2 regions of the Streptococcus sp. HMSC10E12 genome follow, and region 2 is predicted to be linked to the other one. Evidence: predicted binding sites of a transcription regulator. Region 2 holds the regulator's gene; the other holds the start of a gene.
The links. Region 2 encodes NrdR, which represses ribonucleotide reductase genes. Its sites were predicted from a motif close to ACACNATATATNGTGT; they were not measured.
Positions count from the first base shown of each region.

Region 1: nrdH (glutaredoxin-like protein NrdH) is a predicted target of NrdR. The motif match lies at 2,432-2,447, and genes of this name have one in related genera.

Region 1 is NZ_KV791104.1:85,669-92,138, reverse strand. Features, by position in the region: gene acnA (aconitate hydratase AcnA) at 1-2,223, opposite strand, end outside; gene nrdH (glutaredoxin-like protein NrdH) at 2,555-2,779, shown strand; gene nrdE (class 1b ribonucleoside-diphosphate reductase subunit alpha) at 2,870-5,029, shown strand; gene nrdF (class 1b ribonucleoside-diphosphate reductase subunit beta) at 5,187-6,146, shown strand; gene ileS (isoleucine--tRNA ligase) at 6,240-6,470, opposite strand, start outside.
Region 2 is NZ_KV791092.1:25,701-32,170, reverse strand. Features, by position in the region: gene HMPREF3112_RS05825 (ribonuclease P) at 1-535, opposite strand, end outside; gene der (ribosome biogenesis GTPase Der) at 600-1,910, opposite strand; gene dnaI (primosomal protein DnaI) at 2,015-2,917, opposite strand; gene HMPREF3112_RS05810 (DnaD domain protein) at 2,921-4,096, opposite strand; gene nrdR (transcriptional regulator NrdR) at 4,093-4,572, opposite strand; gene HMPREF3112_RS05800 (HAMP domain-containing sensor histidine kinase) at 4,694-6,223, opposite strand; gene HMPREF3112_RS05795 (response regulator transcription factor) at 6,220-6,470, opposite strand, start outside.

The DNA.
Region 1 (6,470 bases), on a different contig from region 2:
GTCACCATCATATTTAGTATATCCACCAATTTTTCCATCTGCTAGCTCATTCTTGATACGAATATTAGCAAAGGTTCCTCGCATCATGACTTCATGATTACCACGACGGCTACCATAAGAATTGAATTCTTGATAATCAACACCATTCTCAGTCAAATAACGAGCTGCTGGACTATTTCTGGCAATATTTCCCGCTGGAGAAATATGGTCTGTTGTTACCGTATCTCCGAATTTAGCCAAAACCTTCAAATCTTTCAATGGTTTAACGCTCAAATCATCTCCTAAAGCATCAAAGTAAGGTGGGTTTTGAATATAGGTAGAGTTTTGATTCCATTTATAATTTTGACTTTGTTCAGTAGGAATAGCATTCCACTTCTCACTATCAGAAAAGACACTGGCATATTCATCTTGGAAGAGTTGACGGGTGACGTATTTATCAACATAAGTCTCAATTTCTTCACGAGATGGCATAATTTCCTCTAAATAAACAGCTTGACCATTATCATCAAAGCCTAAAGGTTCAGTTGTCAAATCAATATTCGTGTTACCTGCCAAGGCATAAGCAACAACCAATGGTGGGCTAGCCAAGAAATTTGCTTTAACAAGTGGATTAATACGCCCTTCAAAATTACGATTTCCTGACAAAACGGCACTCGCTAATAAATCAGTTTCTACAATAGCCTTAGCCACCTCAGGACGTAAGTCTCCTGAGTTCCCAATACAGGTTGTACAACCGTAACCTACCAAGTTAAAGCCAAGCTTATCTAGATAGGTTTGTAAGCCTGAAGCTTTGAGATAACCAGTAACAACCTTAGAACCGGGTGCCAAAGATGTCTTCACTGTTGGAGAGACTTTTAATCCTTTCTCAACCGCTTTTTTAGCTAAAAGACCGGCTGCCATAAGAACGTAAGGATTTGAAGTATTGGTACATGATGTGATAGCTGCAATGGCCACATGACCTGTTTGAATTGTTTCTGAATGATCCTCAAAGTCAACGTTTGCAGTTTTTACTAACTCTTCCTTATCCAAACCGAAACCACGGACACCTGCTTCTCGTACCACTGCATCCTGGAATTCTTGCTTAGCATCTGATAAGAGAATCAAATCTTGTGGACGTTTAGGACCTGAGATAGAAGGTTTAATAGATGACAAATCGATTTCAACAATCTTAGTATACTTGGCTTCTTTACTTGGATCATAGAAAAGATGATTGGCTTTTGTATAGGCTTCAGTGACTTGGATATGATCCTCATCACGGTTAGTTAAACGCATGTAGTTAAGAGTCTCGTCATCAATAGGAAAATAACCACAGGTCGCACCATATTCTGGTGCCATATTAGCGACTGTGGCACGGTCAGCTAGAGACAAACTCTTCAAGCCAGGTCCAAAGTACTCAACAAATTTACCAACCACATTTTCAGAACGAAGCACCTGAGTAATCTTGAGAGCCAAATCTGTTGCCGTTGCAATTTTAGGCAACTCTCCTGTCAAATGTACACCAATAACCTCTGGAATTGGAAAATAAGATGCTTCACCGAGCATCGCTGCTTCAGCTTCAATTCCGCCAACGCCCCAACCAAGGACGCCAATACCATTAATCATAGTCGTGTGACTATCTGTACCAAACATAGAGTCAGGATATAGGAGCCCATCATTTTCAATAATGACATCACTCAAAAATTCAATATTAACCTGGTGAATAATACCTGTAGCTGGTGGAACCGCACGATAATTTTCAAAAGACTTTTCAGCCCACTTAAGAAATTCATAGCGCTCGTTATTACGTTTAAACTCTAGATTGATATTATCTTCAAGAGCAGTATCACATCCGTATGAATCCACTTGGACAGAGTGGTCGATGACCAAATCTACTGGAATCTCGGGATTAATAAATTCGGCTTTACCACCATTAGCCACTATAGCATCACGCATTGAAGCTAAATCAACAACAACAGGAACTCCTGTAAAATCTTGTAAGATAACACGACTTGGTTTAAAAGGCACTTCAGAAATTGTTGGAAAATTCGGAAATTTCATTAGATCAGAAATGTGAGATTCCTTAACATCGACGCCATCTTTTTTTCGGAGGAGACTTTCAAGTAGTATTCGAATGGTATAAGGTAGTTCTCCAACCTTAACATCATGAGATTTTGCTGCTTTTTCAAGATCATAGAAAGAGAATGTCTTACCATTTACAGTTAGATTTGAACAGTATTCTTGCATACTTGAACCTCCATTAGTTAAAAATTTTCTTTATTCTACACTGTTTTTTTTGAAAAAACAAATAGAATTGGCATTTTGATGTTATATTATATAACATACGTGGTGAGATATTTCTTTTTTAGCCATTTTCATAAACAAATTCTATTTAATTTAGAGAACCTAAAAAAGCCTTTGAAACACAAGATATAGGGTTGTGTTTCAATACTAAACACAAAATATTGTATTTTGTCGGTTCAACCTCTTGATTTTTCCCAATATTTTGGGTATTCTATTAAAGTTAAAAAGTGGCTCTCTTGGCCACTTAAAATCTTTTTATAAAGGAGTATTTGCAATGGCAAAGATTACATTATTTTCTAAAAACAACTGCATGCAGTGTAAAATGACTAAAAAATTCTTGGAAAAGGAAGGTGCTGATTTCGAAGAAATCAACATTGATGAACAACCAGAAAAAATCGATTACGTAAAAAGTCTTGGTTTCACTGCTGCTCCAGTTATTGAAGCAGGCGATATCGTCTTTTCAGGTTTTCAACCGACTAAACTTAAAGAAATCCTTTAATTATCAAGTTTTTAAATAGAAAGGAACTTGTTTGCTTAGTTTAATATTTTAACCTTAATATACTATTAAACTGAGCCTGGTATCTGTATTATGTCTTTAAAAAATCTTGGCGATGTCTCATACTTCCGCCTCAACAACGAAATTAACCGTCCTGTTAACGGTCAAATTCCTTTGCATAAGGACAAAGAAGCACTTCGTGCCTTCTTCCTTGAAAACGTTAAGCCAAATTCAATGGCATTCAACAGCATCACAGATAAAATTAATTATTTGATTGAGAACGATTATATTGAGTCTGAATTCATCGGTAAATACGAACCTGCTTTCATCGAAAAATTGTCTGCAGAAATTCATTCTCAAAAATTCCGCTTCCAATCTTTCATGGCAGCCTACAAGTTCTACCAACAATATGCCCTCAAAACAAACGATGGCGAGTCTTACCTCGAAAGTATTGAAGATCGTGTTCTATTCAACGCCCTTTACTTTGCTGATGGTGATGAAAACCTAGCTAGTGACCTTGCCAACGAAATGATTCACCAACGTTACCAACCTGCTACTCCTTCATTTCTAAATGCTGGACGTAGCCGTCGTGGTGAGCTCGTGTCATGTTTCCTTATTCAAGTAACGGATGACATGAATTCTATCGGACGTTCTATCAACTCTGCCCTCCAGTTATCACGTATTGGTGGTGGGGTAGGTATTAGCTTGTCTAACCTTCGTGAAGCTGGTGCTCCTATCAAAGGATATGCTGGGGCAGCCTCTGGTGTCGTGCCTGTTATGAAGCTTTTCGAAGATAGCTTCTCTTACTCAAACCAACTTGGCCAACGTCAAGGTGCTGGTGTTGTTTATTTGGATGTTTTCCACCCAGACATCCTTGCCTTCCTTTCTACTAAGAAAGAGAATGCTGATGAGAAGGTGCGTGTTAAGACACTGTCACTTGGTGTTACAGTTCCAGATAAATTCTACGAGTTGGCACGTAATAATGAAGATATGTACCTCTTCAGTCCTTACTCAGTCGAAAAAGAGTACGGTAAACCATATAACTACATTGATATTACAGCTATGTACGATGAGTTGGTTGCCAATCCAAATATCACAAAAACCAAGATTAATGCCCGTGAGCTAGAAACTGAAATTTCTAAACTCCAACAAGAATCAGGTTATCCATATATCGTCAATGTTGATACAGCCAATCGACACAATCCAATCGATGGTAAGATTATCATGTCCAACCTCTGTTCTGAAATTCTTCAAGTTCAAACACCAAGTGAACTTAACGATGCACAAGAGTTTGTTAAACTCGGTACAGACATTTCATGTAACCTTGGATCAACTAATATCCTTAACATGATGACTTCACCTGACTTTGGTCGTTCGATTAGAGCAATGACACGTGCGCTTACCTTTGTTACAGATAGCTCAAGTATTGACGCTGTACCATCTATCAAAAATGGTAACCAACAAGCTCATACCTTTGGTTTGGGAGCTATGGGGCTTCACTCTTACCTCGCTAAACACCATATCGAGTATGGTAGCCCTGAATCTGTTGAATTCACTAATATCTACTTCATGCTTATGAACTACTGGACTTTAGTTGAATCTAACAACATTGCCCGTGAACGTCAAGAAACCTTTGTCGGTTTTGAAAAATCAAAATATGCTGATGGTTCTTACTTTGACAAATACGTTACAGGCCAATACGTTCCTAAATCTGATCGTATAAAAGAACTTTTCGATGGCCACTTCATCCCACAAGCCAAAGATTGGGAAGAACTCCGTGAACTCGTTAAGAAAGATGGACTCTACCATCAAAACCGTTTGGCTGTTGCGCCAAATGGATCAATCTCTTACATTAACGACTGTTCGGCTTCTATCCATCCAATCACACAACGTATTGAAGAACGTCAAGAAAAGAAAATCGGAAAAATCTATTATCCAGCCAACGGTCTTTCAACAGACACAATTCCTTTCTACACTTCAGCCTACGACATGGACATGCGTAAAGTTATCGACGTTTATGCCGCTGCGACTGAACACGTTGATCAAGGTTTGTCATTAACCCTGTTCTTGCGTAGTGAGTTACCAAAAGAAATTTACGAATGGAAAACAGAAAATAAACAAACGACTCGTGACCTTTCTATCCTTCGTAACTACGCCTTTAACAAGGGAATTAAATCAATCTACTACATCCGTACTTATACAGATGACGGTGAAGAGGTTGGTTCTAACCAATGTGAAAGCTGTGTCATCTAAGATAGTGATTTAACGGTAACACCTTCACTAGTCTTATTTACAAAATGCATTAAAAGGTCGGTTCGCCGACTTTTTTAATAGATCAACTCAAAAAACTATATCATGATTTTGAATTATGATAAAATAGTAACGATATCAATAAAGAAAGAGGTTTCTAATGGAAACTTACTACAAAGCCATTAACTGGAATGAAATCGAAGATGCGATTGATAAATCTACTTGGGAAAAATTGACCGAACAATTTTGGCTAGATACACGTATCCCACTTTCAAATGACCTTGATGACTGGCGTAAACTTTCAGCTGAAGAAAAGGATTTGGTTGGAAAAGTTTTCGGTGGTTTAACCTTGCTAGATACCATGCAATCTCAAACTGGTGTTGAAGCCATTCGTGCAGACGTCCGTACACCTCATGAAGAAGCTGTATTGAACAACATTCAGTTCATGGAATCTGTTCACGCGAAATCTTACTCTTCAATCTTCTCAACTTTGAATACTAAATCTGAAATTGAAGAAATTTTCGAGTGGACTAACAGTAACGAATACCTACAAACCAAGGCGAAAATCATTAACGATATCTATGAAAATGGAACACCTCTTCAGAAAAAGGTTGCTTCAACATATCTTGAAACATTCCTTTTCTATTCAGGGTTCTTTACTCCACTCTATTATCTTGGTAATAACAAGCTGGCTAACGTCGCTGAAATCATCAAGCTCATTATCCGTGACGAATCTGTTCACGGAACCTATATTGGCTATAAATTCCAACTAGGGTTCAACGAATTACCTGAAGAAGAGCAAGAAAGTTTCCGTGAATGGATGTATGATCTTCTCTACCAATTGTATGAAAATGAAGAGCTCTACACTGAATCTCTTTATGATGGTGTTGGATGGACTGAGGAAGTCATGACTTTCCTACGTTATAACGCCAACAAGGCTCTCATGAACCTAGGACAAGATCCACTCTTCCCAGATAGTGCGAACGATGTTAACCCAATCGTTATGAATGGTATTTCTACAGGAACATCTAACCACGACTTCTTCTCTCAAGTTGGTAATGGTTACCTTCTAGGTACTGTTGAAGCCATGCAAGATGATGATTATAACTACGGACTATAAGAAAAAACTAGCTGAGCTAGTTTTTTTTTATTGTGTTCAATACTATATTCGAAAAACAAATAGAAAAAGAGTTCAAATTGAACTCTTTTTATTTTATTTTGCTTTTACTTCAAAACCTTCTGCTACACCTTCAGCAAAGTTTTCTTCAACAATGCTAGCACAGTGATCACAGATAGTCGCATTGTAGCTACGTTCTTTGGTACTTGGATCGATACGACGGCAACGATCACAGACATCACCTTCAGCACGTTCTACTGTGAATGCTACACCTTCAAAGCTTACAGCAGATTCAGGAGCATCTCCTTCAGCAATAGTCAATGCTGA
Region 2 (6,470 bases):
CAGGGACATCATATTTGACCAACACCTTACGAACACGACCATCTCTAACTGCTTCTTTAAGCATCTGACGATTTTCTTCAGTTCCTTTCACACGATGACTGACACCATTTTCCTGGGCAAAATAGTATAGAGAGGGTGCAATCGGTAAGTCTAGGACCTTATGTTGCTTAGCTAAAGTAGTATCTGATTTTTTACGTTCGACAAAGCTAACTTCTACTGAAATCCCCCATTTTTCAGACTGACCATAAAGTCGAATCGCCATGGCAACATCGTCTAAACTATCCTCAGGGGCCCTGTAATAGCACCAAAAGTGTGGCCGGCATATTTGTGCTTGATTAGCCCAATTACTGACACGATCCATCTTAAAGGGCGCCAAACGCTCCTCTAAAAGTTTTGCTAAAGTCTGCATCTCCTTACGAGCAGCCTGTCCCAAAGCTTTGAGGTCTTCCATCTCTTCCTTATGTGGGCCCGCTTTTTCAGGTTTGATATACTTAACTCCCTGTTTTGACAAATAAGCTTGAATATTTTCTAACATCGTTTTCTCCTTACAATGATAAAAGACCAACCCATAAAGATTCTATTCTGGTTGGTCTCTTTTTTTATTTACGTTTACGAGCAATCAAATGAATTGGTGTTCCCTCGAAACCAAAGGCTTGACGAATTTGATTTTCCAAGAAACGCATATATGAGAAGTGCATAAGCTCTTCTTCATTGACAAAGATAACAAATGTTGGTGGTTTAACCGAAACCTGTGTGCCATAGAAAATCTTAAGGCGTTTTCCTTTGTCAGTTGGTGTTGGGTTGATGGCAATGGCATCCATGATAACATCATTCAAAACAGCTGATGAAATACGACGATTTTGACTCTCACTGATGCGTTTAATCATCTCTGGCAACTTGTTAAGACGTTGTTTCGTCTCAGCCGATACAAAGATAATTGGTGCATAGCTCAAGAATTGGAACTGATCACGGATATCTGCTTCCCAGTTAGCAACGGTATGATTGTCTTTCTTAATCGTATCCCATTTGTTAACTACGATGATAATCCCTTTACCAGCTTCATGGGCAAAACCAGCAATACGCTTGTCATACTCACGGATACCTTCTTCGGCATTGATAACCATAAGGACGATATCAGAACGGTCAATGGCACGCATTGAACGCATAACAGAGTATTTCTCTGTGTTTTCATAAACCTTACCAGATTTACGCATACCAGCGGTGTCAATCATGGTATACTCTTGACCTTCACTGTCCACAAAGTTTGTATCAATGGCATCTCGAGTTGTACCAGCAATTGGGCTGGCAATCACTCGGTCCTCACCCAAAATGGCGTTAATCAAGCTTGATTTTCCGACGTTTGGACGCCCAATCAAACTAAAACGAATGATATCTGGATTTTCTTCTTCAACTTCTGTTGGAAGATTTTCAACGATAGCATCGAGAACATCCCCTGTACCAATACCGTGAACAGATGAAACTGGATAAGGATCACCAAGACCTAGAGAATAAAAATCATAGATATCTGCACGCATCTCAGGGTTATCCACTTTATTTACCGCCAAGATAACTGGCTTGTTGGTCTTATAGAGAATACGAGCAACGTACTCGTCCGCATCTGTCACGCCTTCCTTACCTGAAACGACAAAGACAATAACGTCAGCTTCAGTCATGGCAATGTCAGCTTGGTGCTTAATTTGTTCCATAAATGGTGCATCAACATCATCAATACCACCTGTATCAATTAAGCTAAACTGACGGTTAAGCCATTCAGCAGAGGTATAAATACGGTCACGTGTTACCCCTTCAACGTCTTCGACGATAGAGATACGTTCACCCGCAATTCGGTTAAATAGGGTCGATTTCCCAACGTTTGGGCGACCCACGATAGCAACTGTAGGTAATGTCATATGTTTAAGTCCCTGATTAAATAGGGATTCCTTTCTTCATTTAGCAGTCTCACTTCCACCAAGGAAAGCAAACTCTCTTATTCTTTATCATTATTAGGATCACCCTAACGGCGATTAACACCCTTCAAGTGAACCTCTTTGGCTAGAAAACGGATACGCTCCATCACACGTTTGGCCTGCCAAGTCTCATCTCCTTGACGTCCATTGGATAGCTTCGCTTCTAAATCCGCAAAACTATAGTTAGACGTAAAGAAGGTAGGAAGCTCCTCAATCATACGATGCTGGAGGATAACTTGCAAAACATCATCTCTAATCCAAGAAGAAAATTGTTCTGCACCGATATCATCTAGAACCAAAACTTCCGCCTGTTTGACAGCATCAATTTGTTCCTTGACAGAACCATCCTTGATTCCATTTTTAACATCAATAGTAAATGATGGGTAATGAATAATGGTCGTCGCAACCTTCTTTGTCTCTGAAAGTTCATGAGCCATAGCAGCCAACATGAAGGATTTTCCAACCCCCATGTCTCCGTAGATATAAAGGCCTTTCTGGTCTGGACTAGGGTAATTCGCTACAAAATCCACGAGACTCTCAAAGGTATCAACACGAGCCACATCATCTAGAGCAATGTCCGCAAAGGTAATCTTACGATAAGACTGAGGAAGACTCACCAAATTAATCCGTTTAGCAATAGCCTGCTGTTCTTGTTGCTCTTTGAGCTGACGCGTCTCCTTATAGGTGACATCAGCGTAGCCTTCATTCATGGTCAGAATCGGCTCATACCCTTTGGCAATATACGAGGCATCACCTTCTTTGACCTTACGGCATTCCACCAGGAATTGATTAAACTTAGGAAGACTACGTTTGATTTCATCCTGGCTTAGGCTATGCTCTTGAATAAAGCTAGCCACTCTTGGATCTGCTAAAATTTGCTTCGTTAAATCTGTTGCATTGCCAGACCCATGATGCCCTGTTCGGTTTAGGGTTTGTCCAACTCTTTCCATAGGCTACTCCTTTCCTTTTTCTAGTTTTGCCAAAGCTCGACGTCTAATTTCATCCAACTTGGCCTGATCAGCCTGACTGGTTTGATTATCATAATCTGGATTACTCCAGCTTGGCACATTTGTTTTCTTCTTAGAATCTGCTCTTGCTTGCTGTGATTTCTTGTCGTAACCACTACGCAAGGCTAAAAGTCCCTGTTCAGCAGTGACGATATTCTTAAAAGCAAAGTCGTTGGCAAGTTTAGAGATATACTCTCGATTCACATTCGTCGAACGTGTCCGTCCCAAACTGTAGGCAACCATAAGGTTAATGACCTCATCCATAAAGCCTCTTTGTGCCAAATCCGTGAGAATCTGCTTCTCAGAATTAGTCACAGTCCCGCTTGGGCCTTTAGCACTTTGCAAGTAATCTATAGGCTCTTCGGACCTAACCGCTTTAAGAATCTTTTTCTCCGTCTCCGTCAAAGCAGAATCACCACCCAATGTTTGAGCCTGAGCCTGTTCTAATTGCACCTGCATACGCTTGACAATAATCTGGTGGTTCACGGCTGTCTTTTTCGCTAAGAGATAGGTATCATACCAATTCATGCCATGAGTTTCAGACAATTTATAGATTTCTGGCACATCTGTCTTTTCATCTGTAAATACAAATCCGTCAGCCTGCATACGATTCCTGAAACTGCTTAAATCAAACGAATTTTTAGGCTTGATTTCAGACACAGACTTTTGAGCCAAACGCTCATCGGTAAAGACATCCGAAAAACGTTTAGATAAATCTTGCAAGCCTTGTAGACCTGCCGGTTTCAAAGCGTCTACTGCTGGTTCACTAATCTTTTGCTCGAGAAGTGAACTATAAACGGCATGTTTTAGAAACTGCTCAATTGATAAGGGAGACTTAAGCTCTATAACATAAAACCCTTGAGGTGACTGGTAAAAGGCCAAGAGATCTACTGCTGTCAGAACCGCCAGTGCTTCCTGAAGGGGTTGCATTCCAAAGTTAAGGTGATTCAGAATAGCCGCAAACTTATGGCGGTGATTACCATTGTCATAAAAAGCCACGAAATACTGGTAAAGAGCGTATCCCTCACCTCCAATAATGGGATAATAGCAACGCATCAAACTTGCCTGATCGGGAACGATAACCTGATTGCCAACATAGACAAATTCTTCAATAGGTCTCATTTTTTAGACTCTTTTTTCGCACGTACAGTCTTGGTGATTTCTTGAAGCAACTCTTCAATCTCATCAACATCTTTGAAAGAACGGTAGACACTGGCAAAACGTACATAAGTAATCTCATCAAGGTCAGCGAGTTCTTTCATCACTAAATTCCCAATGACATCACTATCAACCTCTCCATCATGGTTACGGCGAATGTTTTGCTCAATACGGGTGATGGCATTTTCGATATCCTCACTAGAAACCGGACGCTTCTGAGCACTCATCAAGATACCATTGAAAATCTTATCGCGAGAGAATTGTTCACGAGTACCGTCTTTTTTGACAACCAAAAGTGGAACTTCTTCCACACGCTCAAATGTTGTAAAACGAGCATGACAAGAATCACACTCACGACGCCGACGAATGGTATTCCCATCCTCTGCCTGACGACTATCGATAACACTAGATTTATTGTGTTGACATTTTGGACAACGCATGCACTTCACCACCAATCTTTGAAATTCGGTACTCTATTTTACCATAAAAACACATAAAAAGCACGCCCTAAACGAGGCGTGCTCATGACCAAGAATCACTCTAAGTCTCTTATAAATTGATTTAAAGCTCAAGTTGAGGTGTCGTCGTTTCTCCATCTGCAAATGGAATGTAAAGGTCGAAACGTGTTCCAACACCAAGTTCAGAACTAACATCGATACGGCAGCGATAAGCTTCCACAATTTGGTAAAGAATTGACAAACCAATACCAACACCAGATTGCGTTGTTGTACGATTACGTGCCTTATCTGAACGGTAGAAGCGCTCAAAGATATGCTCAATATCTTCTTTAGAGATCCCTTCACCATTATCTTGCACTTGCACCAACATTTCATCTTCCAGAGCCTTAATTGTAACCTGGATTTCCTTGTTAACAGGAGAATACTTGACCGCATTATCAATCAAAATCGTAATCGCCTGTTCAAAGTGTTGGCTGTAAATCTGTGCAGGGCGCTCTGAACTCTCGAAATCATTGAGATAGAATTGGTAATCTTCATGCAAGACACGGAAGTTACCAATAACCGTACGGATTGAAGAATTCAAATCACAAGTATCGTTTCTGTGATTTTCAAATGACCCTTTGACACGGATAGAATCCAACATGTCATTAATCATAATCGTCATACGGTTGGCCTCGTGACTGGCAGCCTCAAGACTTTCCTCAAGAATCTCAGGGTCATTTTTACCCCAACGTTGCAAGAGGTCCATATGCCCCTTGATAACCGCAATCGGTGTACGCAATTCATGACTGACGTCACTCAAGAAACGCATCTGCATCTGATTATTTTCTTGGATTTTATCCATCATACGGTTAAAGTTAACCGCCAAATCACCAATTTCATCGTGACTTTCAATCTTAGAACGAAGTTCCAAATCACTTGGCGAATCGGTGATAACTCCCATCGTTTCGTGCAACTGTCTCATCGGACGAAGAATAGATGTCAAGACAACTACAGTCGCTGCGATAACTAGGACCGTCATCCCCACTTCTAGGAAAATCAATAAGAAAATCAAACGCTCTTTCAGAGCATAATAGAATTCCAAATCATGGAAGATTTGGGCATAACCAACGATGGTCTTTTTATCTTTACCGTAGATTGGAACTTGCAGCAAGAAACCACGCTTCCCTTTATAGGAAACTGACTTCAATTTGTTTACCTCGGACATACCTGGAGGCGAGTCTGTGTTCTCCTCAGAAGTAAAGATAAACGTTCCCTTTTTGTCATAAACAAAAACAGATTGGTTAGAATATAATTTATTAGAAATCGCAACCTGACCATCCAAAGAGTGCTTTTCGGAAAGCACACCATTAATGATCGATGCATAGATATTTTTAGGCGAATAAAGGGCAGCTAAAAGCGGTTCTGGACTCAACTCTTCGTCGGAGTCCCAGTCCTTTTCTATATAAGTAACAACTTTTGAGATTGTAGTGTTTACATTTTGACGTTCACGTTGTAAAAGTAGTGTATTGGCTGAGAAAATAACAACCAGAGTGAACATCGACAATACAAGAAAGAAGACCACAGCAGTTGTCATGGTCAACTTTTTTCTAATGGTTACTTTACCAAATAATTTATCTTGTAATTTACTCATTTTTCACGGATAACGTAACCCATTCCTCGTACTGTTTGAATATATGATTCCTTACCTGGAACGTCGATTTTTCCACGCAAGTAACGAATATAAACATCTACCACGTTTGTTTCGATGGCGTCATCATATTTCCAAACTTGAAGCAAGAGTTCCTCACGGGTCATCACTTGGTTCATATTGCTCAAAAGTGTGTTCAACAAATCAAACTCACGTTTTGTCAATGGAATTGCTTCATCACCACGAACAA